4 regions of the Blastococcus sp. SYSU D00922 genome follow, and region 2 is predicted to be linked to each of the others. Evidence: riboswitches for the same ligand, from Rfam matches in the RefSeq annotation. Region 2 holds a riboswitch; each other region holds the start of a gene.
What was found. A riboswitch is a leader RNA that binds a small molecule or an ion and turns the genes downstream of it on or off. The one in region 2 is predicted to bind cyclic di-AMP.

Region 1: it holds a riboswitch for cyclic di-AMP, as region 2 does, so the genes downstream of both, ACI78T_RS16450 (peptidoglycan DD-metalloendopeptidase family protein) here and ACI78T_RS15080 (NlpC/P60 family protein) in region 2, are expected to answer to the same signal.
Region 3: it holds a riboswitch for cyclic di-AMP, as region 2 does, so the genes downstream of both, ACI78T_RS03415 (hypothetical protein) here and ACI78T_RS15080 (NlpC/P60 family protein) in region 2, are expected to answer to the same signal.
Region 4: it holds a riboswitch for cyclic di-AMP, as region 2 does, so the genes downstream of both, ACI78T_RS18825 (aggregation-promoting factor C-terminal-like domain-containing protein) here and ACI78T_RS15080 (NlpC/P60 family protein) in region 2, are expected to answer to the same signal.

Annotation. Positions count from the first base shown of each region.
Region 1 is NZ_JBJGZL010000012.1:69,521-77,229, reverse strand. Features, by position in the region: gene ACI78T_RS16465 (diguanylate cyclase domain-containing protein) at 1-1,108, opposite strand, end outside; gene ACI78T_RS16460 (maleylpyruvate isomerase family mycothiol-dependent enzyme) at 1,259-2,152, shown strand; gene ACI78T_RS16455 (TVP38/TMEM64 family protein) at 2,149-2,823, opposite strand; gene ACI78T_RS16450 (peptidoglycan DD-metalloendopeptidase family protein) at 2,857-4,074, opposite strand; cyclic di-AMP (ydaO/yuaA leader) riboswitch at 4,086-4,238, opposite strand; tRNA gene ACI78T_RS16445 (tRNA-Ile) at 4,455-4,528, shown strand; gene ACI78T_RS16440 (copper chaperone PCu(A)C) at 4,547-5,080, opposite strand; gene ACI78T_RS16435 (basic amino acid/polyamine antiporter) at 5,101-6,510, opposite strand; gene ACI78T_RS16430 (arginine deiminase) at 6,581-7,709, opposite strand, start outside.
Region 2 is NZ_JBJGZL010000010.1:78,530-86,238, forward strand. Features, by position in the region: gene ACI78T_RS15065 (DEDD exonuclease domain-containing protein) at 1-215, opposite strand, end outside; gene ACI78T_RS15070 (D-alanyl-D-alanine carboxypeptidase family protein) at 406-2,148, shown strand; gene ACI78T_RS15075 (hypothetical protein) at 2,227-2,565, shown strand; cyclic di-AMP (ydaO/yuaA leader) riboswitch at 2,755-2,935, shown strand; gene ACI78T_RS15080 (NlpC/P60 family protein) at 3,061-4,032, shown strand; gene ACI78T_RS15085 (M48 family metallopeptidase) at 4,118-5,383, shown strand; gene ACI78T_RS15090 (glycosyltransferase family 4 protein) at 5,380-6,510, shown strand; gene ACI78T_RS15095 (AMP-dependent synthetase/ligase) at 6,553-7,709, opposite strand, start outside.
Region 3 is NZ_JBJGZL010000002.1:157,032-164,740, forward strand. Features, by position in the region: gene ACI78T_RS03400 (RecB family exonuclease) at 1-735, shown strand, start outside; gene ACI78T_RS03405 (amidohydrolase family protein) at 809-2,002, shown strand; gene ACI78T_RS03410 (HAD family hydrolase) at 1,995-2,717, opposite strand; gene ACI78T_RS03415 (hypothetical protein) at 2,714-3,598, opposite strand; cyclic di-AMP (ydaO/yuaA leader) riboswitch at 3,612-3,762, opposite strand; gene metH (methionine synthase) at 3,877-7,671, opposite strand.
Region 4 is NZ_JBJGZL010000017.1:30,773-38,481, forward strand. Features, by position in the region: gene ACI78T_RS18815 (glycoside hydrolase family 3 N-terminal domain-containing protein) at 1-885, shown strand, start outside; gene ACI78T_RS18820 (DUF72 domain-containing protein) at 887-1,612, opposite strand; gene ACI78T_RS18825 (aggregation-promoting factor C-terminal-like domain-containing protein) at 1,712-2,479, opposite strand; cyclic di-AMP (ydaO/yuaA leader) riboswitch at 2,693-2,832, opposite strand; gene ACI78T_RS18830 (class I SAM-dependent methyltransferase) at 2,960-3,607, opposite strand; gene ACI78T_RS18835 (GNAT family N-acetyltransferase) at 3,629-4,639, opposite strand; gene ACI78T_RS18840 (SDR family NAD(P)-dependent oxidoreductase) at 4,672-5,514, opposite strand; gene ACI78T_RS18845 (flavin-containing monooxygenase) at 5,514-7,016, opposite strand; gene ACI78T_RS18850 (TetR/AcrR family transcriptional regulator) at 7,153-7,709, shown strand, end outside.

The DNA of each region.
Region 1 (7,709 bases), on a different contig from region 2:
CACCGCTCTTGGAGCGGTACATCGCCGCATCGGCGCGGTGCATCAGGTCCTCGACGTCGTCCCCGGGCTCGACCTCGGCGACGCCGACGCTCGCGGTCACGCCCTGTGGGCCGCCCACCTGGGCGACGGCGGCACGGAGGCGCTCGGCGAGCATCTCGCCCGACGAGCTCACGGAGGTGTCGGCCAGGACGGCGAACTCGTCGCCGCCCAGCCGGGCCACCGTGTCGGTCTCCCGGACCGCGGCACCGAGCGCGGCGCCCACGGCGCGGAGCATCGCGTCGCCGGCCGCGTGCCCGCCTGCGTCGTTGACGGCCTTGAACCCGTCGAGGTCGACGAGGCAGACGACGGTCTGGTGGCCCCAGGCGGCGTCGTGGACGGCGTTGGTGACCCGCTCGAGGAACGCCCGGCGGTTGGGGATGCCGGTCAGCGGGTCGGTCGCGGCCAGGGTCTCCTGCGTGCGGATGAGCATGACCTGGCGGTCGTAGGCGGCCCAGGAGTTGGCCGAGGCCATGGCGCACACCATCGTGATCGAGCCGAGCAGGCAGAGGAAGAACAGGCCGGAGGTGCTGACGTCGGGCAGCTCCACGAAGAGGAGGTAGCTGCCGGTCATCACGCTCCCCATCGCGACCACGCCGTAGGGCGAGTAGGCGACGGCCATGAAGGTCAGGGTGAGGAAGAGCAGGCCGTCCAGCGGGCTCGACGAGCCGCCGTCCAGCCGGGTGCCGACGATCACCACGACCGTCGTGAGCACGCTCCACGCGTAGAACAGCGACGGCCCGCGGGAGTCGCGCATCATCGCCTCGAGCGGCAGGAGCAGCAGGCCAGGGACCCCGACGATGACGAGGCCCGCGAGGGCCAGGATGACCGGGTGGTGCCGGCCGGGCGTCTCGGTGAGGAAGGTGTAGCCGACGACCGTCCACGCGGCGACCTCGGTGAGCAGCACGCCGTAGCGGACGTGGCGGACCCAGTAGGCGGCCCGGTCGTCGTCCTCGGCGAGCGGTCGGTAGAGCCCCGCGCGCAGCGCGGCGGCCAGCCGGCGCACAGGGCCCGGCCGGGCGACGACGGGCGCGGTGGCGGCCCGGCGGTCTCCAGGCGGTCGTTCGGTCACGGATCTGCGATCGGCCCGGTCCACACCTTCCTTGACCCGCCCCTCACCCCACGGGGGGAGAGCGATTGCCGGGCGGACGTGGCGCGTGCCACGCGATGACCTGCGGTTCTCCATGCCTGCCCGCTCCCGGCCGCGGGTAGGGCGACTCCCGTGGGACGACACCAGGGCATGGCGGACGCCGGGCGCGACGAGGTCGCGGGCCGGGTGCTGCGGGCGTGGGACGTGTTCATCGAGCAGGCGGCGTCGGTCGACCTCGACCGCCCCTCGCGGCTCCGCGGCTGGCGGGCGCAGGAGATCTGCGTGCACCTCGGCTGCTGGGACGACCACACCGCGATGGCCGACCTCATCGCCTCGGCACGCGCGGGAGGAACGGGCACTCCACCGGACGTCGACGCCACCAACGCCCGGGTGACCGCCGCGCACCGCGACGCCTCGCGGGAGGAGGTGCTGGAGGGGCTGCGGCGCAACCGCGAGGCGACGGCCCGCTACCTCGCCGAGGAGCCCGAGGATCTGGACACCGCGCTCACCGTCTCGGTCGTCGGGCGCATCCCGCTGCTGAGCGTCGTCCTGGGGCAGGCCTACGAGCTCGCCGTCCACGGCCTGGACCTGGTGTCGTGCGGCGCCGCTCCCCCGCCGCCCGACGTCCTGCAGTCAGGCCTGGCCGCGCTGGCCGACGTCACGGGCGGGCTGGCCGCCTCCATGGCGATCGACGGCGAGGTCACCCTGGCGACCCCGGACGGCGGCTGGACGTTCGTCTCGTCCGGCGGTGGGTGGACGGTCCACCAGGTGCCGGCCGGGCGGATCGAGGGCCCCGCGGTCGAGGGGCCGGCCGATCTGCTGTTGGAAGCGGCCTCGGGGCGGATCAACCCCGTGCCGGCCGTCGCGCGCCGGAAGCTCAAGGTGCACGACGTGGGCGGCCTCCTCCAGCTCGCGCCGATCGTGCAGGCGGTCCCCGGCATCCCGGGCGGCCCGATCCTCCAGCTCGCCGCGCGCACCGTCGGCGGCGCCGGCGGCATGCTCGGACGGCTGTTCCGGAAGGGCTAGACCGGCTCCCGCTCGGGCGCCGGACGCCGCCGGCGCCACGCCAGGAAGCCGACCCCGGCGAGCACGAGGACCACGACGCCGACCGGCACGACGGTGACGGTCGTGGCCCAGTGCGCCAGGACGCCGGCCGAGGCGCCGACCCCGACCTGCACCAGGGTGCTCGGGACGAGCCCAAGCGCGGTCGACAGCGTGTAGGGCCCGAGCCGGACGGCGGTGAGGCCCGCGCCGTAGCTGAGGACGACGAACGGCATGACCGGGAGGAGCCGCCCGGCGAGCAGCGCCCAGAAGCCCCTGTCGAGCATGAGCCGGTCGACGCGCTCCATCCGCTTCCCGGCCAGGCGCGCGACGGCCGGGCGGCCGAGCAGGCGAGCGAGGCCGAAGGCGGCCAGCCCGCCCAGGAGCCCGCCGGCGAGGGCCACCGCCAGGCCCGCCTGGAAGCCGACGACCACGCCGAGCAGCACCGAGACGGCCGACCGCGGGACCGGCGCCAGCAGCACGACGGCGACGCCGAGGACGATCCCGGCCCAGGTCCAGGGGCCGGCGCCGTCGACCCAGGTCCGCACCGTGCCGACGTCGGGGAGCTCGACGGTGACCGCGAGGAGCAGCCCGGCGAGCACCACCAGGCCGAGGACGGCGGCACGCACCCAGGTGCTGTCGACCGCCGTCCTCACCCGTCCATCCTCACCCGGGGCGGACGCCCGGGGTCAGCAACCCCCGCCGAGAGAGATGCCGCGAGCGCTCAGCCACGGCACGGGGTTCACCCGGTTCGCGTAGAGGCCGCCGGTGTGCACCTCGAAGTGCAGGTGCGGTCCGGTCGACTGGCCGCGGTTGCCGACCTCGGCGATCTGCTGGCCGGCCGTCACGACCTGCCCGGCGGACACGAACATCTGGTTGACGTGCCCGTAGAGGGTGATGGTCCCGTCGCCGTGCTGGACCGCGACCGCCAGGCCGAAGCCGCTGGCCGGGCCGGCCTGCAGGACGATGCCGTCGGCCGGCGTGAAGACCGGCGTGCCGATCGGGGCGGCGATGTCGACGCCGGCGTGCAGCGTGCCCCACCGGTTGCCGTAGCAGGAGGTGACCCGGCCCGTGGTCGGGGCGATCGCGCCGGCCGCCGCGGTGAGCGTGCTCGCGGCCGCCCCCGCCTGCTGGGCCGCCCAGGCGGCCTCGGCGTCCCGGGCACCCTGCAGCGCGAGGAGGCGGATCTCGGCTTCGCGCAGCTGCCCGTCGAGCGCGGCCTTCTCCGCGGCGGCGGCGTCGAAGGTGCCCTGCGCGGCGGCCAGCTGCTCGTTGACCGCGGCCTCCTTCTCCGCCGCGGTGCGGGCGAGCCGGTCCCGCTCGGCGACGGCGGTGCGCGCCGCCCGGTCCGCACGGCGCTCCCGGATCTCGGCCGCCTCCAGCTGGTCGAGCACCTCCATGCGCTGCTCGCCCAGGTGCTCGAGCGTGGCCGCCTGCTGGAGCACCTCGGTCGGGCTGTCGGCGTCGAGCAGGATCGCGACGTCACCGAACGTGTCGTCGCCGCCCATGTAGGCCTCCCGGCCGACGTCCGAGACCTGCTCCTCGGCGTCGTCCACGGCGCCGCGCGCCTCGGCGAGCCGGGTGGCGGTGGCGGTGGCCTCCTCCTGGGCGGCGGCCAGGGCGGCCTGCGCCGCGAGCGCCTCGCCGGCGGCGGCCTCCGCCTCGACGGTGAGCCGCTGGAGGGTCTCCTCCGCCTCGGCAACGCGGGCCGAGATCTCGGCGACCCGGGCTTCGACGGCGTCGTGCTCGCTCTGCGCCTCGGCGGTGCGGTCGCCCGGAGCGGCGTGGGCCGTCGCGGTGCTCAGCAGGAGGGCCGCGAGGGCTCCGGCGACGAGGCCGGCCCGCCTGGTGCGGTGCCGGAGCTGGTTCTGGGCAGGGGTGATCTCGGTGTGGTGCAGGGTCGCCAAGGCGACGCGTCTCCTGTTCTCCGCGACCGCCTACCGAGTTAGCTGACGGGTTCGGGCCGGAAATGCCCTACTCACCCGCGTCCCCGAAACGCGCGGGCGTGATTCACCCCAGTACTGCGGTGGTTCCCCGGTCCGCGCGGACATCGGTCCGGCACGGTTCGGCGGGGCCCGGCCGATGCCCTCTGGGTTCGAGGGCGGCAGCTCGTCCGGACCGCGGACGACGGTACGTGGGGCAGGAGTGAAAGTCACGGCGAGATAACGAGCCGCAGGTCAGCCCTCCGAGCCGCGGCGGACGGCCCTCGCCGGGACCGGAAACCGCCGGTTCCGAGCCCCTCCACCACCCGTTCCCGGAGGGGCCATCTGGCAGGCTGGAGGCCGTCGGGGCGGTAGCTCAGCCGGTCAGAGCATGGGACTCATAATCCCTGGGTCGTGGGTTCGAGCCCCACCCGCCCCACTCGAGTCCCCGGGTGCCTCAGAGCGGCGGGCTGAACCTGTCCGGGCGCACGTCGGTGTAGGTGCCGACGGGCACGCTCAGGGTCAGCGAGCCTGCATCCCGGAACTCGAACGTGACCGGGACGTCCAGGCCGCTGCGCAGCCGCTCCTGCAGCCCCGTCAGCTCCAGGTGCGCCCCAGCCACGTCGCGGACCACGGCGACTCCGCCCGGCGGCACTGTCACCGCGACGTCGGCGTCCGGTGGGTCGTCGCCGTCGCGGAGCACGACCTCGTCGGCAACGTCGCTGCTCGCCCCTATGAGCTCGTCCTCGTCCTCGCCGTCGTTGGCGATCGTCAGGAGCAGGGCGGCGCTGTCGCCGGCGACGTGGAAGCTGCCGCGTGTCCCGGGAGAGGCGATGGACACGCTGAGCAGCCGGAGGGGGCCGATCCGACCGTCGACGCTGTCGAGCTGGAACCTCGTGTGCTCGTAGCTCGACGGGCCGGTCCGCAGCGCGCTGCAACCGGCGAGCAGGACAACGAGCAGGAGCGTCGCGACGAACCCGGCGCGCTTCACGTCGCCTCCAGGGAGTGGCGTCAGATGGCGATGAAGCCGGTCGCCAGGCCGGCGATGCCGGTGATCCCGGCGGCCACGATGACGGCGCAGAGCACCGCCTCGGTGGGGCTGAAGATCCGGCGGCCCCGTTCGCTCCGCGCCTTCACGTACAGCACCGTGGCCGGGGCGAGGATCACCGTCGCCAGCAGGAGGAAGGTCAGGCCGGCGGCCTCGAACAGGAACAAGGTGTACGCGGTGGCGATCCCGGCGACGACGGCCTCCTTGCGCCGCGTCCGCCGGTCGACACCGTCGTACGACTCCCCCGTCAGACCCAGTTTCAGGGCGTAGGCGGCAGCGAGGAAGTACGGGATCAGCGCGAGGCAGGTGCTCAGGTCGAGCATGAAGTTCAGCGCGTCGGTCAGGACCAGGGTCGCCGCGAGGAGTCCTTGCACGGCCAGCGAGGTGACGACGAGCGCGGTGATGGGGGTGCTCCGGTCGTTCTCCCTGCCGAGGAAGGCGGGCATGTCGTCGTTGCGGGCGGGGATGAACATCACCTCGGCCGCCATCAGCGTCCACGCCAGGTACGCGCCCAGCACCGACACGACGACGGCCGCGCTGATGAACCAGCGCCCCCAGTCCCCGACCACCGATTCGAACACCCCGATCATCGACGGCTGACGCGTCGCCGCGATCTCCGGCTGCGGCAAGACGGCGTAGCTCGACAGCGTCACCAACGAGAAGATCGACAGCACGCTGAGGAAGCCCAGGACCGTCGCCCGTCCGACGTCCTCGCGCCGCCTGGCGTACCGCGAGTAGACGCTGGCGCCCTCGATGCCGATGAACACGAACGTCGTGATGATCATCGTGTTGCGGATCTGCTCGTCCAGGGAGCCCAGGTCGCCGTAGCCGGTTGCGATCCAGTTGTCCGCGAAGACACCGGCGTCGAACGCGATGAACAGCACGACGACGAAGACCAGGATCGGCAGGATCTTGAACACCGTCACGATCCGGTTGATGACGGCGGCGTCGCGGACCCCACGCGCGATGAGGGAGTGGAAGAACCAGACCCCGGCCGTGCCGAGGGCGACGGCGAGAACCGTGTCGCCGTCGCCGAAGGCCGGGAAGAAGGCACCGAGGGTCGCGGTGATGAAGACCCAGTAGAAGGTGTTGCCTGCGACGGTGCTCGCCCAGAACCCGATGGCGGAGTTGAAGCCGACGTAGTCGCCGAAACCGGCCTTGGCGTAGATGAAGACGCCGGAGTCCAGGTCGGGCTTGCGGATGGCGAGGTTCTGGAAGACGAAGGCGAGCATCAGCATGCCCGCCCCCGCGATCGCCCATGCGATCAGCGATCCGAGGATCCCCGTCGCCACGCCGAAGCGGGCGGGCAGGGAGAACACCCCGGCGCCGACCATGCTGCCGACGACCATCGCGGTCAGCGTGGGCAGGCTCATCCGGCCTGGCGTCGGCGTCGGGACCTCGGCAGCCGTGTCCACCCGCGGAGCTGTGTCCACCATGCCCGGCTCAGAAGTCGACGGGATCGCGGATGATCGGGCAGGTCATGCAGTGGCCGCCGCCTCGCCCCCGGCCCAGTTCGGCTCCGACGATGGGGATCACCTCGACCCCCGCCCGGCGGAGCACCTCGTTCGTGTGCGTGTTGCGGTCGTAGGCGAAGACGACGCCCGGTGCGACCGCGACGACGTTGTTGCCGGAGTCCCACTGCTGGCGCTCGTTCGCGTAGGCGTCCCCGCCCGTCCCCAGCACCCGGAGCTCGGAGAGCCCGAGAGCGTCGGCGACCACCTCGGGAAACGACCTCGTCTCCTCCGTGACCTCGACCGGCTCCCTGTCGCCGGGCCGGAGGCTGAAGGTGTGGATGCCGTCGACGATGTCGAGGTAGGCCGTGGCGATGTCGCGGTCGGCGAACGTGAACACCGTGTCCAGGTGCATCGCCGCCCGCAGTTTCGGCATGCCGGCGACGAGGACCCGCGAGGCGGCGCCGTTCTCGAAGAGGGCCGCCGCGAACTGCGTGATGGCCTGCCGTGAGGTGCGCTCGCTCATGCCGATGGCGACGGCCCCGTTGCCGATCGGCATGACGTCACCGCCCTCCAAGGTGGCCAGCCCCCAGTCGCGGTCCGGGTCGCCCCACCACACGGTGGAGCCCGCGAAGTCCGGGTGGAAGGTGTAGATCGCCTTGTAGAGCAGGGTCTCGTCGTGCCGGGCCGGCCAGAACAGCGGGTTGAGGGTGACCCCGCCGTAGACCCAGCAGGTGGTGTCGCGGGTGTAGAGCGTGTTCGGCAGCGGCGGCATCAGGTACTCCCGGACGCCGGTCGACTCGCGGGCCAGGGCGACGTAACCCGGGCGGAAGTCAGCGGGCAGGTCCGCGGTGGACAGCCCACCGACGAGGAACTCCGCCAGCCGCCGGTCCGGCAGCCCTTCCAGGAACTCCCTTGTGGCGTCGACCAGCCCGAGCCCCACTTCGTTGACGGTGATCTTGCGGTCCAGGATCCACGCCTTGGCCTCGGGGATCGCCATCGTCTCGGCCAGCAGGTCGTGCAGCTCCACCACCTCGACGCCGCGGGCGCGCATCTGCTCGACGAAGTCCGCGTGGTCGCGGCGGGCGTTGTCCACCCACAGGACGTCGTCGAACAGGAGG
Region 2 (7,709 bases):
CCCGGGTCGACCAGCGTCTGGAACTCGCCCAGCACCACCCCGCCGCGCACCTTGACCGCGCCGATCTCGGTGATCGCGCTGTCCTTGGGAGATCCGCCGGTCGTCTCCAGGTCGACGACGACGAACGTGACGTCGGCCAGCGGGGTGCCGAGCTCGTCGATCGTGACCTGCTCGTACCGGCTCAGCTGCGGGGCGGCAGCGGGAGGGAAGGGCACGGGGCGGACGGTAGGTCGGGGTAATGACACTCTTGTGATGCCGCGCCGGGGGAGGGCGGCGCACGGGATGTCGCCCACGAGTGGGGAACCGGCCTGTTTCGCCTGGCGGTCGGCGGGTGATCAGGACACCATCTCCCCTGGTGGGCCGCGCCCGAGGACGAGCGCGGCCCTGACACGCAGAGGTGGTCTGATGCTCCCGCGCTCCCGGTGGCGCACTGGTGGGACGGCGGCCCGGACGGCCCTCCCCGTCCTCGTGGTCGCCGCGCTCGCGGTCGCCACGGCGCAGCCCGCGGCGGCGGACCCCAGCGACCAGCCCGGCGGTACGTCGGCCGTGCTCGACAGCCGCGCCCTCGACCAGCTGCAGCAGCGGGCCGCCGAGGTGCAGACCGGTCTGCAGGAGCAGCAGACGGAGGTCGCCGCGGCCCGCGAGGAGCAGGTTCGCGCCGAGGAGGCGGTGGCGGCCGCCGAGGCGGTCGTGTCCGACGCCGAGGGCGAGCTCGCCGTCTACCAGCGGGAGGTCGCCAGCTACGCCGCGGCGGTCTACCGCGACGGCGGCGCGGTGACCCCCCTGACGCTGCTGCTCTCCGGGGGTGACCCGGGGGAGGTCGTCGCGGCGATGGGCTTCCTCGACGTCGTCGACGCGCACGCCGCCCAGGTGATCGGCGCCGCCGAGGAGCAGCGGCAGGCGGCGCTCGACGAGCAGGAGCGCGCCGAGGCCGCCCTCGCCCAGGCGCGGGAGCGCGCCGACGCGGTGGCCGCCAAGGTGGCCGAGCTCGAGGCCCAGGCCGACGCGGTCACCGACGAGCTGGACGACGCGCTCAGCGTGGTCGACCGCCAGCTCGCGCAGCTGCAGCAGGAGCAGCTCGACGTCAACGAACGGACGGCGGCCAACTGGCGCGCCTACGTCGAGCAGCTGGCGGCAGCCGGCGTCACCGCCCCGCCGGCCTCGGCGCTGCTCGACCCCGCGGCCGGGCTGCCGCCCGGGCTGGTGCCGGTCGGGGCGAGCGGGGGAGGCGCCCAGCGCGGCGCGGCCCAGCTGCCCCGCCAGCCCTCGTCCTTGCTCGTCCTCCCGGCCGAGACGCTGTCCGCCGTGACCGCCGCCATGGACGCGCTCGGCCGGCCCTACGCCCCGGGCACGGCCGGTCCGGACTCGTGGGACTGCGGTGCGCTGGTGCAGTCGGTGTACGGCGGGGCCGGGGTGGCGCTGCCGGGCAACCAGGCGGAGCTGTTCGCGGTGACGACCCCGGTCGCGCCGGCCGACGTGCTCCCCGGGGACCTGGTGTTCCTGGGGACGCCCGAGGCGGGTCTGGGCCACGTGGGGATCGCCCTGGACACCAAGACCATGCTGGCCGCCGACGCGCGGGCCGGCGCGGTCGTGGTCCGGACGCTGCCCGCCGACCAGGTGCTCGGGCTCGGCCGGCCGACCCTCGGCCAGCGCGCACCGGTCGCCGCTCCGGGGCCCACGGGCGGCGCGCTCAGGATGGAGTGCGGCAACACCGTCTACCCGCCGAGCTACGACGGCGCCCGATCGTGGGGCGGATACCCGAACGGCCTGATCCCGCCGAGCGCGCTGTGCCCGATCGGCGTGGGGTCGCACTCCCTGCGCTGCGACGCGGCGGCGGCCTACAAGGCGATGTCGACGGCCTTCGCCGGCGCCTTCGGGACGCCGATCTGCATCACCGACTCCTACCGGACCTACGCCAGCCAGGTGAAGCTCTACGGGGAGAAGCCGGCGCTGGCCGCCGTCCCGGGCACGAGCAACCACGGCTGGGGGCTCGCCGTCGACCTCTGCGGCGGGATCGAGCGGTTCGGCACGCCCCAGTACGACTGGATGAAGGCCAACGCGGGCCGCTTCGGCTTCCTGCACCCCGACTGGGCGGAGCCCGGGCGGGGCCGCGAGGAGCCCTGGCACTGGGAGTACGCCGGAACCTGAGGCCCCGCGTCCGGCGACGGGCCGGAATTGTCGGTGGCCGCTCCTAGCGTGCGTCTCGACTCACGGAGGAGAAGAGCCATGCTGATCGACTGCGACACCTGCACCGCACGCCCGACGGGCTGCGCCGACTGCGTCGTCACCGTCCTGCTGGGCGCGCCCCCGGGCTGCCAGAGCACCGACCCGGTGGTCGTGCCGCTTCCCGGCCGCGCCCGCGGCACGGTCGACGCGACGGCGGACGACGTGGCCGCGGAGGACGTCGTCGTCCCGCGGCCGGGCGTCGTCGTGGAGTTCGACGACGTCGAGCGGCGGGCCGTCCGAGCCCTCGCCGACGTCGGCCTGGTGCCCCCGCTGCGGCACCGGGAGGGGCACCGCGACGGGTCGGCCGGGGGCGCCGGCAACGGCCGCCGGACCGGCTGACGAGCACCCGGACGGAACGGTCCGCTCCAGGTCACACAGGGCGGAAACCGGCTCGCCCACCTGCGAATACGGCACTCGGAGCGATCTCCGTCACACGGGTCCCAGGAGCCTCGGTTTGTCACGGGGACATCACGGTCGTAGGGTCGGCCGGTCCGACCGAGTGGTCGTCACCCGCTGAGGGGTGACCTCGGACGGGCACCGCCTAATCGCCCGACGGCGCCTGCACAGGTGCTCGACGGTGAGCCGGGGACCCACCGCAGTCCTGGGGTGAGTTCTCCTGCCGGGCCGGTTCGCCGGTGCGCAGGGGATAGGGCCAGTCTTCCCAGCCCGAACCCGTCAGCTAACTCGGTAGGCGGTAGCAGAGGAAGAAACGGAGAGCCGCCGCTCGTGGCGACCCCACACGCCGTACTGTCGCACGCCCTCGAACAGTCGCACCTCCCTCGTCGGTCCGCGTCCGGACACGTCGGATGGCTGCGCTCGGGTCTCCTCCTCGGGGTGACCGCGGCCCTCACGTTCACCGTCCTGCCGGGGACCGCCGCCGCGGACCCGGCCACCGTCACCGACGCCGCCCAGGCCGCGCAGAAGGTCGCCGAGGCCGAGCACCAGCTCGAGGTCGTGACCGAGCAGCTCAACGAGGCGAAGGTCCAGCTCGACGCGCAGCAGGCCGCCGTCGCCGACGCCGAGAAGGCCGCCGCCGAGGCGCAGGCCCAGCTCGACGCGCTCGACGGCCAGGTGCGCCAGCTTGCCCGCTCGGCGTACACCACCGAGGGCTTCTCCCGCCTGGACGTGCTGCTGACCAGCGACTCCGCCGAGGAGTTCGTCCACCAGCTGGGCACGCTCGACGCCATCGCCGGGCACACCACGGCCCAGCTCGCCGAGGTCGCCGACGCCGCGGACGCCGCCGAGTCGGCCCAGGCCGACGCGGCCGAGGCGCGCGCTGCGGCCCAGAAGGCCGTCGACGACATCGCCGCGCAGCAGGAGGAGCTCGAGGGGGACATCGCCGACTACCAGCGGCAGTACGACGCCCTCACCGCGCCCCAGCAGGCGCAGGTCGCCCGGGCGCACGGCGGAACCGAGGCGCAGGCCGTCCCCAGCGGCGTCGTCGCCCCGAGCGGTGCGGCGCAGGTCGCGGTGGACACGGCGCTCGCCCAGGTCGGCGACGCCTACGTCTGGGGCGCCGGCGGCCCCGACTCCTTCGACTGCTCCGGGCTGACGCAGTACGCCTACTCCGCGGCCGGCGTGAGCCTGCCGCACTCGAGCCGGAGCCAGTCCACGATGGGCACCCCCGTCTCGGTGGGTGACCTGCAGCCGGGCGACCTGCTCTTCTACTACAGCCCGACCAGCCACGTGGCCATGTACGTCGGCAACGGGAAGATGGTCCACGCGTCGACGTCGAGCAAGCCGGTCATGGTGGTCGACTTCAACTCGATGAGCGGCTTCACGCACGCCCGCCGCATCGCGGGCTGACCGACCGCACCGCGCCGAGGGCCGGTGACCCGCCCAGGGGTCACCGGCCCTCGTCGTCCCGGCAGGTCCTCATAGGATCGGCCGGGTGACCGCTCGCCGGGCCGCCCTGATCACTGCGGTCGTCCTCGGCGTCGCGCTCGTCGTGGTCATCGCGGTCGCCACCCCGTGGTCGCCGCTGCCGGAGCCGGCCGGCGGCCGCAGCCCGGTCGACCCGACCGCCGGTCTGTCCGCGACCGAGCTGGGCCGCGCCGAGGCCTTCGCGGCGTCGCTGCGGCCGGCGTCGGTCGCCTCGCTGCTCCTGGGCCTGCTCGTGTCGGCCGTGCTCGGCCTGACGCGCCTCGGCTCCCGGCTGGTGCGGGCGGTGGCGGCGCCGCTGGGCGGGGGATGGGTCTGGCAGGTCCTCCTCGGGGTCCTCGCGCTCGCGGTGATCGGCCGCCTGGTCACCCTGCCGCTGTCCGCCTACGGCGAGTCGGTGCGCCACCGGTACGGGCTGTCCACCCGCAGCTGGGGTCTCTGGCTGCGCGACGTCACCGTCTCGACCGCCATCGACGCGGGCCTCACCGCGCTCGGGCTCCTGGTGGTCGTCCTCTTGGCCCGGAAGCTGCCGCGCACCTGGTGGGCGTGGGCCGCGGCGGGCGCCGCCGCCCTCGTCGTCGTCGGCTCCTTCCTCTGGCCGGTGCTGATGGAGCCGGCCTTCAACAGGTTCGAGCCGCTGGCCGCCGGGCAGCTGCGCACCGATCTGCTGGAGCTGGCGGAGGAGAACGGCACGCCGGTCGAGGACGTCCTGGTGTCCGACGCCTCGCGACGGACGACGGCGCTCAACGCCTACGTCTCCGGGTTCGGCTCGACCCGCCGCATCGTCCTGTACGACACGGTGCTCGACCGCCTGCCCGACGCGCAGGTGGAGTCGATCGTCGCGCACGAGCTCGGCCACGTGGCGACCGACGACGTCCTCACCGGGACGCTGATCGGCGCGCTCGGTGCGGGTGCCGGGGTCGCTCTGCTGGGCTGGCTGGTCTCCTCGCCCGCGCTCCTGCGGAGGGCCGGCGCCGACGCGCCGGGTGACCCGCGCGTGATCCCGCTGGTGCTCTTCCTCATGGCCGTCGGCACGCTGGTGGCCACGCCGGTGCAGAACGCGGTGTCCCGGCACATCGAGGCCCGGGCGGACGTGCACGCCCTCGACCTCACCCGGGACCCCGAGGCGTTCGCCGACATGCAGCGCGACCTCGCCGGCTCCAACCTCAACGATCCCGACCCGCCCGCCCTCTGGCAGTGGTTCTACGGCTCGCACCCGACCGTCTCCCAGCGCCTGGCCATGGCCGAGGACTGGACGCGGCTGGAGCGGCCGTGAGCCGGACCCTCGTCGTCACCAACGACTTCCCGCCCCGCCAGGGCGGGATCCAGACCTTCGTCGCGGCGCTCCTGGCCCGCCGGCCGCCGGAGTCCCTGGTCGTGCTCGCCTCGCGGTCGCAGGGCTGGGAGGAGCACGACGCCGCGCTGCCCTACGAGGTGGTCCGCTACCCGACGACCATGCTGCTGCCCACCCGGTCGGTCGCCCGGACGGCGGCGGAGCTCGCCCGCAGGCACGGGTGCGACAGCGCCGTCTTCGGTGCGGCCGCCCCGCTGGGGTTGATCGCGCCGGCTCTCCGGGCGGCGGGTGTCGGGCACGTGCTCGGCATCACCCACGGGCACGAGACCGGGTGGGTGGCCCTGCCGGGCAGCCGCCAGCTCATGCAGCGGATCGCGTCGCACCTCGACGTCGTCACCTACATCAGCGAGTACACCCGCGAGCGGCTCGCGCCCGCCCTCGGGACGCGCACCCGGCTGGCCCAGCTGTCCCCGGGCGTCGACGTCGACAGGTTCACCCCGGACGCCGACGGCGCCGCGGTCCGCGAGCAGTACGGCCTGGGCGACGCGCCGGTCGTGGTGTGCGTGTCCCGCCTGGTCGCGCGCAAGGGGCAGGACGTGCTCGTGGCCGGCTGGCCGCGGGTGCTGGCCCGGCATCCCGGGGCGCGCCTGCTGCTCGTCGGGGGCGGTCCGCTCGAGACGTCGCTGCGGCGGGCGGTCGCGGCGCGCGGGCTCACCGGCTCCGTCGTGTTCACCGGGCCGGTCGACCCGGCCGCACTCCCCGCGCACTACGCCGCCGGGGACGTCTTCGCCATGCCGTGCCGCACCCGCCGGGCCGGTCTGGACGTCGAGGGCCTGGGCATGGTGTTCCTCGAGGCGGCGGCCTGCGCGCGGCCCGTCGTGGCCGGCACCTCCGGTGGCGCCCCCGAGGCGGTGCGGGAGGGCGTCACCGGCCACGTCGTCGAGCCGCGCTCCCCGGAGGCCGTCGCCGACGCCGTCGCCGACCTGCTGGCCGATCCGGCGCGGGCGCGGGCGATGGGGAAGGCCGGGCGCGCGTGGGTGGAGGAGCGCTGGTCCTGGACGACGATCGCCGCCACGTTCGCCGACCTGCTCGACCCCGCGCAGCACTGAGCCCCGCCCCGCGAGGTGCGGGACGGGGCTCAGCGGTCGGTCCTAGCGGGCGTAGAGGTTCTCGACCTCGTCGCCGAACTCCTTCATGACCACGGCGCGCTTGAGCTTGAGGCTCGGGGTGAGCATCCCGTTGTCCTCGGTGAAGTCCGTGGCCAGGATCGTGAACTTCTTGATCGCCTCGGCCTGCGACACCGCCTTGTTGGCGTCCTTCACCGCGGCGTCGATCTCGGCCTTGAGCTCCGGGTCCTCGCGCAGCTGGTCGACCGACTGGTCGGCCGGCTTGCCCTTGGACTCCAGCCACTGCGGCAGCGCCTCCTCGTCGAGGGTGATCAGCGCGGCGATGAACGGGCGCTGGTCGCCGACGACGATGCACTGGCTGACCAGGCGGTGGGCGCGCAGCCGGTCCTCCAGGACGGCCGGGGCGACGTTCTTGCCGCCCGCGGTCACCAGGATCTCCTTCTTGCGGCCGGTGATCTTCAGGAAGCCGTCGTCGTCGAGCTCGCCGAGGTCGCCGGTGTGGAAGAAGCCCTCGGAGTCGATGGCCTCCTTCGTGGCGTCCTCGTTCTTCCAGTAGCCGCGCATGACGATGCCGCCGCGGATGAGCACCTCGCCGTCGTCGGCGATGCGGAACTCGACGCCCGGCAGCGGGCGGCCGACGGTGCCGATGCGCAGCGCCTCGTCGTGGTTGACCGACGCGGCGGCCGTCGTCTCGGTCAGGCCGTAGCCCTCGAAGACGGTGACGCCGATGCCGCGGAAGAAGTGGCCCAGCCGCTCGCCGAGGGGAGCGCCGCCGGAGATCGCGCCGAGGCAGCGACCACCCAGGGCGGCCCGCAGCTTGCCGTAGACCAGCTTGTCGAACAGGGCGTGCTGGGCGCGCAGCGCGAGGCCGGGGCCGCCGGTGTCCTGCGCGCGGGACCAGTCGATGGCCACCTGGGCGGCCTTGTCGAAGATCTTGCCCTTGCCGTCGCCCTCGGCCTTGGCCTTGGCGCTGTTGAAGACCTTCTCGAACACGCGCGGCACGGCCAGCACGAACGTGGGCTTGAACTCCCCGAGGTCCTCGACGAGGTTCTTCACGTCCGGCGTGTGGCCGATGACGGTGCGGTTCTTGATGGCGCCGACCTGCAGGACCCGGGCCAGCACGTGCGCCAGCGGGATGAACAGCAGCAGCGAGCCCTGCACGCTCATGAAGCGGTCGAGCA
Region 3 (7,709 bases), on a different contig from region 2:
GTGCTCGAGAAGCTCTACGACCTGCCTGCCGCGGGCCGCACGGTGACCGCCGCGCAGGAGCTCATCGAGCCGGCCTGGGCGGAGCTGCGCGACGAGCCGGGCATCGCCGACCTGTTCACGGTCGCCCAGGACGACGGCGCGGAGACCGACGCCAACGCGCCCGAGTCGGTGGACGCGTGGCTGGCCTCGGCCGGGAAGCTCGTCGAGAAGTACTTCGCGCTGGAGGACCCGACCCGCATCGAGCCCGAGGGCCGCGAGCAGCTCGTCGAGGTGACCCTGCCCGACGGGCTGCTGCTGCGCGGGTACGTCGACCGCGTCGACGTGGCGCCGACCGGCGCCATCCGCGTCGTCGACTACAAGACCGGCTCGATGCCGCGCGAGGCCTTCGAGGCCAAGGCGCTGTTCCAGATGAAGTTCTACGCGCTGGTCCTCTGGCGCACCCGCGGCGTGGTCGCCGCCCAGCTCAAGCTCATCTACCTCGGCGACGGCGACACGCTCACCTACGCACCCGACGAGGCCGAGCTGGTCCGCTTCGAGCGGACCCTGCTGGCGATCTGGGCCGCCATCGAGCGGGCGGTCGCGACCGGCGACTTCCGCCCGAACAAGACGCGGCTGTGCGGCTGGTGCGACCACCAGGCCGTCTGCCCGGCGTTCGGCGGCACTCCCCCGCCGTTCCCCGCGGAGGCCGCCGCGGCAGCCGGCTGGCAGACCCTCCCGATCGTCGAGCGCGACTGAGGGGCCACCGCCGTCCATCGACCGTGCGCAGGACCGGTCACGCCGGCCGAGTGCGGCACTAGCCTGTCGCGACGTGCACGGGTACCGCGCACGGAGCGCCTTCGACGGCGAACGGTTCCTCGCCGACGGCGCCCTGGTGCTGGTGGAGGGCAGCCGCGTCGTCGGCGTCGAGCCGGCGTGGTCGCCCGCGCCCGACGGCTGCCCGGTGACCGAGCTGCCCGGTGCCACGATCCTCCCCGGCCTCATCGACGCCCACGTCCACCTGTGCGGTGACGCCGGGCCTCGGGCGCTCGATCAGCTCCCCGAGCTCGACGACGGCGGACTCGACGCGGTCGTCGCCGCGTCCTTGGCCGCCGCCCTGGCGGGTGGCGTCACCGCCGTCCGCGACCTCGGCGACGCGCACTGGACGGTGGCCGATCGCCACCGCGGCCGTCCCGACGGCCCCACCGTCGTCGCCGCGGGACCGCCGATCACGACCCCCGAGGGCCACTGCGCGACCATGGGCGGCGAGGCGACCGGGGAGGCCGCCCTCCGCCGGGCGGTGCGCGAGCGGGTGGAGCACGGCGTCGACGTCGTGAAGATCATGACCAGCGGCGGCCTGATGACCCGCACGACGGACGCACTCGCCTGCCAGTACACCCTCGAGGACCTGCGGGTGGTGGTCGACGAGGCGCACGCGGCCGGCCTGCCGGTCGCCGCGCACGCGCACCCGCTGTCGGCGGTGGAGCTCTGCGTCGCCGCCCGGGTGGACTGCATCGAGCACTGCACGTGCATGACCCCGGACGGCCTCCGCCTGCCGCCGGGGCTGGCCGAGGCGGTGGCCGCGGCCGGTATCGCCGTGTCCCCGACCTTCGCCCGGGTGGAGGCCGCCGTCCCCGCGCACATCCAGGCCGTCCTCGAGCGCGCCCACATGACGTGGGAGGACAGGTATCCGCAGATCGCGGCCCTGCACGCCGCCGGGGTGACACTCGTCGCCGGTGTGGACGCCGGCATCGGCCCGGCCAAGCCGCACGGGATCGTGGCGGAGGCGGTGGCCGAACTGGCGAGATCCGGTATCCCGGTCCCCGGAGCGCTCGCCGCCGCGACGAGCGTCGCGGCCCGCGCCTGCGGCATCGGCGAGCGGACCGGCAGGCTGGCGGCCGGCCTCGACGCCGACCTGCTGGCCGTCGACGGCGACCCGCGCACCGACGTGACGGCCCTGCGTGCAGTCCGGCTCGTCGTCTCGCGCGGGCGGCAGGTGACGCCGGCGACCGGTGCGATCAGCTGAGGGTCGGGCGGTCCGCCAGCTCCAGCTCGCGCGCCGCGAGCACGTCGGCGAGTTCCGGCACCCCGACGCCGACCAGCCCCCCGCGCAGGAGCAGGCCGTGCGCCGGCGGGAGCGCCTGCATCGTCGGCACGCCGAGCACGGCCGCGCCGGCGGCCAGGCCCGCGGCCACGCCCGACTCGGAGTCCTCGATCACCACGCACTCCCCCGGCTCGACCCCCAGGGCGGCCATCGCCTGCAGGTAGGGCGCCGGGTCGGGCTTGCGCGCCGGCACCTCGTCCCCGCACACGGTGACGTCGAACGGGTCGGCACCGAGGTCCGCGCGGATCGCCGCCAGCACGATGTCGGCGATCCGCCGGGGCGTCGTCGTCACCAGGGCCGTCCGGAGGCCGGCCGCGCGCACCGCGGTGACCAGCTCACGGGCACCGGGGCACCACGAGACGCCGGCCGCCATCAGCTGCGCCGTCCGGTCCTCGACCCAGCGCGCGTCGGCGAGCAGCTCCTCCTCGGACCGGACCAGCCCGAGGTCGGCGTGCAGGATCGTCATCGACCGGCGCATCGTCGAGCCGACCGTCGACGCACGGGCGGCCTCGGACATCCGGCCACCGAGCCGGGCGGCCAGCTCGAACATGGCCTGGCCCCAGTACTGCTCCGTCTCGACCAGCGTGCCGTCCATGTCGAACAGCACGGCCCGCGGCTCGGTGAGGGGCTGGCTCATCCCCGGTAGTTCACGTGGACGTGGTCGTAGTGGTTCGCCGTGGCGCTGCCGCGGTCCTCCATGGGCTTCCACGAACCGCCGGGCGAGGACAGCATGCGCTGCTGCCAGATGATGTACTCCACGCCCAGCTCGTCCCAGTGCGCGATGTGGTACTGCGCGATGGCGTCCCCGAGCGACGGGCTGCACATGTAGTCCAGCGCCAGGCCGGACGGGTGGCCACCGGGGTCGGCCGCGCTGGCGCGGGTTCCGCCGATGGTCATCCCGGCCGCGCCGGGCACGTTGGACACCACCGCGTTCGCGGCGTTCTGCGCCACCGCCTTGATCGGCCCGGCGCTGTTGTTGATCTTGGCGATCACGCTCGCCGCGACGGACGCGGCCGGCGCCGCCGGGGCGGCGGCAGCGGCGGACGCCTGGGCGGCGGCGGCCTCGGCAGCGGCAGCGGCTGCCGCCGCCTCCTCGGCGGCCTTCCGCTCGGCCTCGGCCTTGGCGGCCGCGGCGGCCTCCTCGGCCTGGGCCTGCGAGGCAGCGGCCGCGGCCTGCTCGGCGTCGCGCTCGGAGCGGCTGGCGGCGAGCTGGTCGAGCAGCTGGGGCTCCTCCATGGCCGGCTCGTCGATGCCCGAGCCGTCGATGCCGAGAGCGGCGGCGACGGCTACGGACGGCGAGTCGGCCGTCGCGTTGGCGGCCTCCTCGCCGGACAGCAGGTTCACCAGTGCCAGCGAGCAGACGGTGGCCACGCCGAGGGCGTAGGCGACGCGGGAGCTGGGCGCGGACCGGAACCGGACCTTGCGGTGCCGGGCGGCCTTGCGGGGGGACTGTTCGGTGTCGGTGTCCGCCTCGGCGGAGTCGACGGGCTGTGCGGTGTACGTGTTCAGGGGCGCCACAGGGGGCGGCTCTCCGTTCTTCCTCAGCCGCCTACCGAGTTAGCTGACGGGTTCGGGCCGGAAGTTGCCCTACCTGCGCATGCGCGCAGGATTCACCCCAGAGGAACCTTGGGTCCCCGGTCTGCCACGGCACACGGCCGCGCGCAGTTCGGCGGTGTCCATCGGGGTCCTCATGTTCGAGGAGCGGGGCCCGTCAGACGGATAACGAAATTACTACGAAGCAAGCCGACACGCCCGGCGTACTTGCCAAACCGTGAGGCGTGCAACACTGCGCGCCCTCACTCGTCCTCGGTGCGGTACCCGAGGTTCGGCGAGAGCCACTTCTCCGCCTCCGCGACCGTCCAGCCCTTGCGCCGCGCGTAGTCCTCGACCTGGTCGCGGCCGATCCGGCCCAGCACGAAGTACCGCGACTGCGGGTGCGAGAAGTACAGCCCGCTGACCGCGGCACCGGGCCACATCGCCATGCTCTCGGTGAGCTCGATGCCGGCGTTGGCCTCCACGTCGAGCAGCGACCAGATCGTCAGCTTCTCCGTGTGCTCGGGGCAGGCGGGATAGCCGGGAGCGGGGCGGATGCCGCGGTACTTCTCGGCGATCAGCGCCTCGTTGTCGTGGGTCTCGTCAGGCGCGTAGCCCCAGAACTCCTTGCGGACCCGCTCGTGCAGCCGCTCGGCGAACGCCTCGGCGAGCCGGTCGGCCAGCGCCTCCAGCATGATCGCGCTGTAGTCGTCGTTGTCCTTCTTGAACGCCGTGACCCGCTCCATCGAGCCCAGGCCGGCCGTCACCGCGAAGGCCCCGACGTAGTCGCGCAGCCCGGTCGCCCTGGGCGCCACGAAGTCGGCCAGCGACTTGCGCGGCGAGCCGTCGCGGCCCTCGGTCTGCTGGCGGAGCTGGTGCAGCGTCGTCAGCACCTCGCGGCGGGACTCGTCGGTGTAGACCTCGATGTCGTCGCCGTCGACCTGGTTGGCCGGGAACAGCCCCAGGACGCCGTTCGCCGTGAGCCACCTCTCCTCGACGATGCGGTCGAGCATGGCCTGCGCGTCCTCGTAGAGCCGGCGCGCGGCCTCACCGGTCGTGGGGTTGTGCAGGATGTCGGGGAACCGGCCGCGCATCTCCCAGGCGCTGAAGAACGGCTGCCAGTCGATGTAGCCGCGCAGCTCCTCCAGCGGGTAGTCGCGGAACGTGCGGACGAACTGCGTGGCCACGTGCTGCTGGTGGTCGCAGGCCGGGCCCGAGCACACGTCCATCGCCTGCTGCAGCAGCATCCGCGGCCGCGGCGGCGAGTAGCCGCTCCAGTCCAGCTCCGGAGCCGCGTCGCGGGCGGCGGCCAGCGGCAGCATCGTCCGGGTGTCCTGGCGCGCGGCGTGCCGCTCGCGCAGGGCCTCGTACTCGGCCGCCGTCTCCGCCAGCAGCTTGGGCCGCTGCTCGTCCGACAGCAGCGCGGCCACCACCGGAACCGAGCGCGAGGCGTCCTTCACCCACACGACCGGCCCGTGGTACTTCTGCGCGATCTTCACCGCGGTGTGCGCCCGCGAGGTGGTGGCGCCGCCGATGAGCAGCGGGATCTCGAAGCCCTGCCGCTCCATCTCGGTGGCGAGGGTGACCATCTCGTCCAGCGACGGCGTGATCAGCCCGGACAGGCCGATGATGTCGGCGCCCTCCTGCTTGGCGGTGTCGAGGATCTTCTGCGGCGGCACCATGACCCCGAGGTCGACGACGTCGTAGTTGTTGCACTGCAGGACGACGCCGACGATGTTCTTGCCGATGTCGTGGACGTCGCCCTTCGCCGTCGCCATCACGACCTTGCCGTTGGTGCGCTCGGCGTCGCCGGGCTGCTTCTCCGCCTCGATGAACGGGATCAGGTAGGCGACGGCCTTCTTCATCACGCGCGCGGACTTCACGACCTGCGGCAGGAACATCTTCCCCGCCCCGAACAGGTCGCCGACGACGTTCATGCCGTCCATCAGCGGGCCCTCGATGACCTCGATGGGCCGGCCCCCGCGCTCGGCGATGAGCGCGCGCAGCTCCTCGGTGTCGTCCTCGACGAAGGCGTCGATGCCCTTCACCAGCGCGTGGGTGATCCGCTCGTCCACCGGCAGGGTGCGCCACTCCTCGGTGGCCACCTCCTTGACCGAGCCGTCGCCGGCGAAGTCCCCGGCGATCTCCAGCAGGCGCTCGGTGCTGTCCGGGCGGCGGTTGAGGATCACGTCCTCGATCCGCTCGCGCAGCAGCTCGGGCACCTCGCTGTACACCTCGAGCTGGCCGGCGTTGACGATCGCCATGTCCAGCCCGGCCGCGATCGCGTGGTACAGGAAGACCGAGTGGATGGCCTCCCGCACGGGGTTGTTGCCGCGGAAGGAGAAGGAGACGTTCGAGACGCCGCCGGAGACGAGTGCGCCGGGCAGGTTCTGCTTGATCCAGCGGGTGGCCTCGATGAAGTCCAGCCCGTAGTTGGCGTGCTCCTCGATGCCCGTGGCGACGGCGAAGATGTTCGGGTCGAAGATGATGTCCTCGGCGGGGAAGCCCACCTCCTCGATCAGGATGTCGTAGGCCCGCCGGCAGATCTGCGTCCGCCGCTCGAGGGTGTCGCCCTGGCCGTCCTCGTCGAACGCCATGACGACGACCGCCGCGCCGTACTTGCGGCACAGCCGGGCGTGCTCGACGAACTCCTCCTCGCCGTTCTTCAGCGAGATCGAGTTGACGATCGCCTTGCCCTGGACGTTCTTCAGGCCGGCCTCGATCACGTCCCACTTGGACGAGTCGATCATCGTGGGCACGCGGCTGATGTCGGGCTCGCTCGCGATCAGCCTGGTGAAGCGGTCCATCGCGGCGACGCCGTCGATCATCCCCTCGTCCATGTTGACGTCGATGACCTGCGCGCCGGCCTCGACCTGCTGGCGGGCCACCGCCAGCGCCGCCGGGTAGTCGCCGGCCTTGATGAGGTTGCGGAAGCGGGCCGACCCGGTGATGTTCGTGCGCTCGCCGACGTTGACGAACAGGCTGTCCTCGGTGACCGTCACCGGCTCCAGGCCGGAGAGGCGCAGCGCCGGGGCCGCCTGGACGGGGACGCGGGGCTTGCCGCCCTCGACCACCTCGGCGATGCGCGCGATGTGCGCGGGCGTGGTGCCGCAGCACCCGCCGACGAGGTTGACGAAGCCGCTCCCGGCGAACTCGGCCAGGATCCCGGCCGTCTCCTCGGGCGACTCGTCGTACTCGCCGAAGGCGTTGGGGAGGCCGGCGTTCGGGTAGCAGGAGACGAACGTGTCGGCGACGCGGGACAGCTCGGCCAGGTAGGGCCGCATCTCCTTGGCGCCCAGCGCGCAGTTGAGGCCGACCAGCAGCGGGTGCGCGTGCCGCACCGAGTGCCAGAACGCCTCGGTGGTCTGCCCGGACAGCGTCCGGCCCGAGGCGTCGGTGATCGTGCCGGAGATCATCACCGGCCAGCGGCGGCCGCGCTCCTCGAAGAGCGTCTCCAGGGCGAAGATCGCCGCCTTGGCGTTCAGGGTGTCGAAGATCGTCTCGACCAGCAGCACGTCCGATCCGCCGTCGACGAGCCCGTTCGCCTGCTCCAGGTAGGCGGTCACCAGCTCGTCGAAGCTGACGTTGCGGGCACCCGGGTCGTTCACGTCGGGCGAGATGGACGCCGTCCGGCTGGTCGGGCCGATCGCGCCGACGACGTAGCGCGGCTTGTCCGCCGTGCTGCGGGCGTCGCACTCGGCCCGGGCGAGGCGGGCGGAGGCCACGTTGAGCTCGTAGGCCAGCTCCTCCATGCCGTAGTCGGACAGGGAGATCCGGTTGGCGTTGAAGGTGTTCGTCTCGATCAGGTCGGCGCCGGCGTCGAGGTACTCGCGGTGGATGGCGGCGATGATCTCCGGGGCGGTGACGCTGAGCAGGTCGTTGTTGCCCTGGACGTCGGTCGGCCAGTCGGCGAAGCGCTCGCCGCGGTACCCGGCCTCGTCGGGCCGGTTCCGCTGGATGGCGGTGCCCATCGCGCCGTCGAGCACGAGGATCCGCTCCTCGAGCAGGGCGGTCAGCTCGGCGGTGGCATCCGGGCGGAGGGTGGGTGACTCGGACACAGGCAATCCCCAGTGGCGCTCTGCAGTGGGTGTGCGGG
Region 4 (7,709 bases), on a different contig from region 2:
TCCACGGCCGCCGCGGAGGAGCTGGCGCAGGTGAGCCAGCGCTGGCAGGCCGCGGCCCCCGGTCCGGGGCTGTGGGTGGCCGCCGACCAGGAGGGCGGCGACGTGCAGACCCTCCGCGGCCCCGGCTTCGAGCGCCTGCCGTCGGCGCTCCAGCAGGGGTCGATGCCCCCGGCCGACCTCGCGGCGCTCGCCCAGGGCATGGGGGCGGCGCTGAGCAGCGCCGGGGTGAACCTCGACCTCGCCCCCGTCGCAGACGTCGTCCCGCCGGGCAACGAGCAGGCCAACGAGCCGATCGGCTACTACGACCGCCAGTACGGCAGCACGCCCGAGGCGGTGGCGGCCGCGGCCGGCACCGTCGTCGAGGGGCTGGGCGGCGCCGGCGTCACCGCCACCCTCAAGCACTTCCCCGGCCTCGGGCGGGTGCAGGCCAACACCGACACCTCCGCGGACGTGACCGACACCGTCACGACCGCCGACGACCCGCAGGTGGCGCTGTTCGGCCAGCTCGCGGCCTCGGCCGCCTCACCGTTCGTCATGGTGTCGTCGGCGACCTACGCCCAGATCGACCCCGACGACCAGGCGGCCTTCTCGTCCGTGGTCCTCATGGGTCTGCTGCGCGGGCGCCTGGGCTTCGACGGCGTGGTCATCTCCGACGACCTGGGCAACGCGGAGGCGGTCAGCGCGGTGCCCCCGGGCGACCGCGCGGTGCGGTTCATCGCCGCCGGCGGCACCCTCGTGCTCACCGTCGACCCGGAGCTGGTGCCCGAGATGATCGACGCCATCCTGGCCCGCGACGCGAGCGACCCGGTGTTCGCCCGCACCGTGGACGCGGCCGTGCGCACCGCACTCACCGCGAAGCAGCGGGCCGGCCTCCTCGAGGGGTGAGTCAGCCGAGGAGGTCGCGGAGCCGCTCGGCGTTGCGGACCGCGTGCCCGTACCCGTCGTTGTTGAAGTAGACGTACACGTCGCGACCGGAGGCGGCCCACTCCCCCACCCGGTCGGCCCACCAGCGGAGGTCGTCCTCGCCGTAGGACCCGGCGTAGAGGTGCGCCGGATCGGGCCCGTGCATGCGGACGTAGACGAACGGCGCGGTCGCGCGCAGGACGCAGGGCAGCTGCGCGCCGCTCATGACGCAGTAGGCGGCGCCGTGCCGCTCCAGGAGCGCGAACACCGCGTCGTCGTGCCAGCTGGGGTGCCGGAACTCGACCGCCACCCGCATCCAGGCGGGCAGCCGCTCGAGGACGTAGGCCAGCCGGGCGTCGTCGCGCTGGTGGGCGGGGTGCAGCTGGAGCAGGAGGACCGCGCGGCGGTCGCCGAGCTCGTGCCAGGCGGAGGTCAGCCGCGGCAGCCAGGGCTCCGGCCCGTAGAGCCGCTTGGCGTGGGTGAGCCCGCGGGGCGCCTTGACCGAGAGCTGGAAGCCCGGCGGCAGCCGGCGACGCCAGCTCGCGAAGCCGGCGTCGCGCGGCCACCGGTAGAAGCTGGCGTTCAACTCGACGGTGCCGAACCGGCGCACGTAGTGCGCCAGCCGGTCACGGGACGGCGTCCCCGGCGGGTACAGGACGCCGTCCCAGTGGTCGTAGCTCCACCCCGACGTCCCGATGTGCACGGCCACGACGACCTGCTACCCCGCTTCTCGAGTGTTCTGCGTGCTCCAGGGGTCCTGCAGCACCCCGGGAGCGGGAGCAACACTCGAGAAGCGGGGATCAGCGGATCAGTACCAGCCGCTGGACTGCGACTTGGCCCACGCGCCGCACGGCGAGCCGTAGGCCTTCTCGATGTAGATGAGGCCCGCGTCGATCTGGCGGTAGCCGTCCGACGTCTTGGCGATGCCGGTGCCGGCCCAGGTGGAGTCGAGGAACTGGGCGATCCCGTACGCAGTGCTGCTCGGGTTCTGCGCGTTCGGGTTCCAGCCGCTCTCCTTGCCCCAGAGGCTCTCGAGGCAGCTGAACTCGCCGGCGCTGCCGACCTTGCTCATCGCGTACTCCTTGTAGGAGCCGGCGGGAGCAACGGCGGCGTTGGTGCCCTGGCCGGGGCGCGCGGCGGCGGCCTCGGCCTCGGCGGCACGGGCGGCCTCGGCGCGGGCGGCCTCCTCGGCGGCGGCCTTGGCGGCGGCCTGCTCGGCGGCGATGCGGTCGAGCTCGGCCTGGACGGCGGCGTCCTGGGCGGCCTTGGCGGTGGCCTGCTCGGCGTCCCGCTCGGCGCGGCTGGCGGCCAGCTGCTCGAGCGAGCCGACGACGTCGCCCTGCAGCTTCTGCGGGGTCTGGGCGCTGACGCCGAGCTGCTCGGCGACGCTGACCGACTGGGGCTGCGCGGCGTCGGCCTGGGCGGGCGGCCCGCCGGCGGTGACGACGCCGACGATCAGCGCGCCCGCGGCGGCGGTCGAGAGGTACAGGGCGGGACGGCGGCCCTTCGCGGGCAGCCGGGTGCCGCGCGCGCGGAGGGCGGCGGCGGACGAGGACAGGGTGGTGCGGATGTTCATGGGGTGCGTGTGCTCCGGATGACGGCGCAGCGGTACGGCCCGCGCTCAGAGGGCGCGGGCGATCCACTGCTGTGTGGCGACGGGCAGCGCGGCGGGCGGTCGCCCGGCGGACCGCATCAGCGCAGGGGTCTCCCGCGCGACGGTCCGGATCGGCTGCTGCGTGCAAGGTCTGCCCGAGGGCGGGCCGTGCTGCTGCTCTCCGTTTCTTCGGTCTCTTCCGTGGCCGCCTACCGAGTTAGCTGACGGATTCGGGCGGGAAGCAGCCCTACCCACCCCGAGCCTGGGCTCGGAGCAGGATTCACCCCAGTACTGCGGTGGGTCCCCGGCTCGCCCGTGTGGTGGGCGACTCGGCGGCGCCCGGCGCGGCCTCCCCCGGTGGGGCAGGAACAACCGGCCGGACCCAGCCAACGTAGCCGCCGTTATCGAGTCGTGACAACGCCGGATCCGAAATCGGCGACGTGATGCTTCTCGCCCCACCCGTCACGGCAGTCTCCAGACCGTCGTCCGCCGAACCTGTGGTCCTTCGGTGTCCGGGACGTCGAACATCGCCAACCGCTGCAGGCGGTCGACCGGCACGTATGGCCGACCGGGGTCGCCCAGGAACACCTCCGCGCCCCGCGCGCGGGCAGCCTCCAGCCACGGCAGGACGCGCTCGCTCATCACGCGGTCGTAGCAGACGTCGCCGGCCAGGACGACGTCGACGACCGGCGGGTCCTCGCCCAGGACGTCGCCGAGCACGGCGATCGGTGGCACCCCGTTGGCCTCGGCGTTCACGGCGACCGCCGCGTGCGAGAACGGGTCGATGTCGCTGGCGCTGACCTGCGCGGCGCCGGCCAGCGCGGCGGCGATCGCGACGAGCCCGCTGCCGGCGCCCAGGTCCAGCACCGACCGGCCGGCGACGACGCCCGGCTGGTCGAGGACGTGCCGGGCGAGGGCCTGGCCGCCGGGCCAGGCGGCGGCCCAGAAGGGCGGGTCGGTGGGCGCCACGCCCCGCTCGGTCTCGATCGCCTCCCACAGCGCGACGACGTCCGCGGCGACGTGCAGGATCACCTCGGGGACGAGCGAGGGCCGCTCCGGCCGGGTGTGGTCGCGGACGAACTGGGCGGGGACGGCGCGGTCGGACGGCACGCCTCCAGTCAACCGGACGCCTCAGACCCCCGGCACCCGCGTGGACCAGGCGGAGAACTGCCCGGCCGGCCGGAAGCCCAGCGCCTCGTTCACCGCCACCATGGGCCGGTTGCCCTCGGAGTTGTAGGTGCTGATCCGGCGCACCGACGGGAAGGAGGCCGCCAGCTCCCGCAGCACCGCCACCTTCATGCGGGCGCCCAGCCGGTGGCCGCGGTGCTCGCGCAGGACGAGCGTGCCCGCCTGCTGTGCCCGGACCGGCACCGACAGCGGGATCTGCAGATCGGTGTAGCCGACCAGGCGGCCGTCGTGGACGGCGCCAGCAGAGACCACCGTCCGGCCGCGGGCCAGGGACACGGCCTCGACCTCCCGGATGCGGGCGCCGTCCCAGTCCTCCTCCTCGACGGGCAGGTCGCCCTGCGGTGCGTCCGTCGTCATCCGCCGGGCGAGCAGGGCGCGGTCCTCGAGCAGCGCGTCGGGAGTGCGGTCCCGCCAGGTGACGACCTCGTAGCCCGCGCCCGCTGCCGTCGCGTCCTCCTCCAGCGCGGCGAGGCGGCCCTCGGGCACCGGCAGGTCGAGGTCGCGCCGGGTCTCCAGCAGGTCGCAGGACCACCCGTGCCGCTCGGCGAACGCGCGGCCGGGGTTGTCCGGCACCGGCTCGTCGACGTCGGCGATGGCCACCGTGCGGCTGTGCGCCGCCGCGAGGGCCAGCGCCTCGGCGAGCAGGGCGCTGCCGATGCCGCGGCGCCGGTGGGCGGGGTGGACGGCGAGGTCGAGGATCGCGACCGACGTGTTGTCGCGCTCGGGCAGGATCAGCCGCAGCGCACCGGCGACCGCGCCGTCGACGACGGCGGCGCAGTGCGTGCCGGTGCGCGAGCCGCCCGCGGTGAGCAGCTCACGGCCGATCGCGACGTGGTCGGCCGCGGGGCGGGGCGGTTCGTCGGGGCGCTCGGCCAGCGAGGCCGCGGCCCAGACGGCGCACCAGTCGGCGAAGAGGGCGTCGTCCGGGCCGAGCTCGACGAGGCGGGAGGTCACCTCCCGGTTCTACCGCCCGGCACAACCGGATTTCAGGCGGCCGGCGGCTTCGCGGGCGCCGCCCGGCGCGCGATCAGCTTCCAGTAGCTACCGGGCGTCAGGCGGACGAGCACGTCCGGGACCTTGGCGCTCCAGCCGATGAGCAGCCGCGGCCGGCGCTCCTCGATCGCCTCGACGATCTGCGCGGCGGCCTTCTCGGGCGGCATGCGCAGGAGCTTGGCGAACTGCTTGCGGCCGGCCTCGTACTCCTCGATCGAGACGCCGGACCCGGTGCGCGCGCTCTCGGCGATGCGGGTCTTGATGCCCCCGGGGTGCACGACGGTGACGCCGACCTCGTCCTCCGCCAGCTCGTGCCGCACGGCCTCGGAGAAGCCGCGGACGGCGAACTTGCTGGCCGAGTAGGCGGCCTGCCCGGCGGGGGCGAAGATGCCGAAGACGCTGGAGACGTTGACCAGGTGCGCTCCGGGGTGCGCCTTGAGCACCGGGAGCAGGGCGTGGGTGAGCCGCACGACGGCCCGGAAATTGACCGCCATGACCCAGTCGAACTCCTCGAGGGTCACCTGGTCGAAGCGGCCGCCGAGCGCGACGCCGGCGTTGTTGACCAGCAGCGTGGTCTCCGGGTGCTCGGCGGCGAGCGTCGCGGCCAGGGCGTCGGTCTGCGCGTCGTCGGACAGGTCCGCGACGTGCGTCGTGACGGTCAGGCCCGGGTGGGCGGCCCGGGTCCGGTCGGCGACGTCGCCCAGCCGGTCCTTGTCCCGGTCGACGAGCACGAGGTGGCTGCCGCGGGCCGCGAGCTGGGCCGCGAGCGCCTCGCCGATGCCGCTGGCGGCGCCGGTGACGACCGCGGTGCCGCCGGCGAACTGGTAGGGACCCATCAGGCGACCGCCTTCTCCGTCGTCGTGGCGGGCACGCGCTGGAACGTCATGCCCTCGTCCTCGAGCGAGCCCCGCCGCATGAGCTGGACGTCGCGGATGTAGTTCTGGTGCAGCCGCCACGGCTTGCGCCGCCCCTGCTTGGGGAGGTCTGCCAGGCTGCGCTGCACGTACCCCGACGACAGGTCGAGGAACGGCTGGTCGGCGCCCTCGGGTGGCGCGACCGGCGTGGCGGAGACGTAGCCCTCGGCGTCGAGGTGGTTGAGCAGCCGGCAGACGTAGCGGTTGACCAGGTCCGCCTTGAGCGTCCACGAGGCGTTCGTGTAGCCGATGACCATCGTGAAGTTGGGGACGCCCGAGAGCATCATCCCCTTGTACGAGACGGTCTTCGAGACGTCGACCCGCTCGCCGTCGAGGCTCAGCGTCATGCCGCCCATCGGGAGCAGGTTGAGCCCGGTCGCCGTGACGATCACGTCGGCGTCGAGGTGCTCGCCGGACTCCAGCTGGATGCCCTTCTCGGTGAAGGCGGCGATCCGGCCGGTGGCGATGGACGCCTGGCCGCGGCGCAGCGCGCGGAACAGGTCGCCGTCGGGCACCAGGCACAACCGCTGGTCCCAGGGGTTGTACGGCGGGTTGAAGTGCGTGTCGACGTCGACACCCGGCAGCTGCTTCTGCGTGAGCCGGCGCAGCAGCTTCTTCGCGGCCGACGGGAAGCGCTGGCTGAACTGGTAGAACGCCGTCGACATCAGGACGTTCTTCCACCGGACGATCGGATAGGCGACCTTCACCGGCAGCTTGTTGCGCAGGAACGTGGCCAGGGGGTCGCGGCCCGGGAGCGCCATGATGTAGCTGGGCGTCCGCTGCAGCATCGTCACGTGCTCGGCGTCCCCGGCCAGGTTGGGCACCAGGGTGACGGCGGTGGCCCCGCTGCCGATGACGACGATGCGCTTGCCGGTCCCGTCGAAGTCCTCGGGCCAGTGCTGCGGGTGGATGATCTCGCCGGTGAACCGCTCCTCGCCCTCGAACGTCGGGCGGAAGCCCTCGTCGTAGCGGTAGTAGCCGGAGCAGACCTGCAGCCACGAGCAGGTGAGCCGGACCGTGTTCCCGCTGTCGGTCCGCCGGGCGGTGACCGTCCAGCGCGCGTCGGCGGCCGACCAGTCGGCCGAGAGCACCTGGTGGTGGAAGCGGATCTTCGAGTCGACGCCGTACTCGCGGGCGGTGTCCTGGATGTAGGTGCGGATCGCCTCTCCGTCGGCGATCGCCTTGGAGTCCTTCCACGGCCGGAAGGCGTAGCCGAGGGTGAACATGTCGGAGTCCGACCGGATGCCCGGGTAGCGGAAGAGGTCCCAGGTGCCACCGATGGCGCCCCGGGACTCGAGGATCGCGTAGGACCTGCCCGGGCACTCCTCCTGGAGGTGGCAGGCGGCGCCGATCCCGGACAGGCCGGCTCCGACGATCAGGACGTCGACGTGCTCGGTGGGCTGCTCGAGGTGCTCCGGGGCCATGCATGTCTCCTGCGTCCGGGCCGGCCGCCGCCGGCGAGGGGTCGGCGCTGAACCCTGCGGCACCGACGTTATCGACGCCCTGTCGAACGAGTCAACAGGGTGTTGAGAAACGGCCTGCGCGCGGTATCCTCCGGACATGGCTGTGCCGTTGAGCGGGCCCCTGGGCGAGCCGCCCCCCCGCGGACGCCGTACCGCGCGCCCGTCGGGCGACGACCGCGAGCTCGCCATCCTCGCCACCGCCGAACGGCTGCTGGCGGAGAAGCCGCTCAGCGCGATCTCCGTCGACGACCTGGCCCGGGGCGCCGGCATCTCGCGGCCGACCTTCTACTTCTACTTCGCGTCCAAGGACGCCGTGCTGCTCACGCTGCTCGACCGCGTGGTCGCCGAGGCCGACGCCGCCACCCTCGACGCGTCCCTGCTCCCGGGCGCCGGGCCGCGGGAGGGCTGGCGACTGGCGATCACGACGTACTTCGAGACGTTCCGCGCGCACCGTGCGCTCACCCTCGCGTGGGCGGAGGCCCGCTCGACCAACGCGGAGATCCGCGAGCTGTGGGCGCGGGTGTTCGACCAGTGGGCCCTGCGGTGCGCCGACGCGATCGAGGCCGAGCGGGCGCGCGGCGCGGCACCGCCCGGGCCGCCCGCGCGCGACCTCGCCGTCCTGCTGACCTCGATGAACGAGCGCGCCCTGTACGC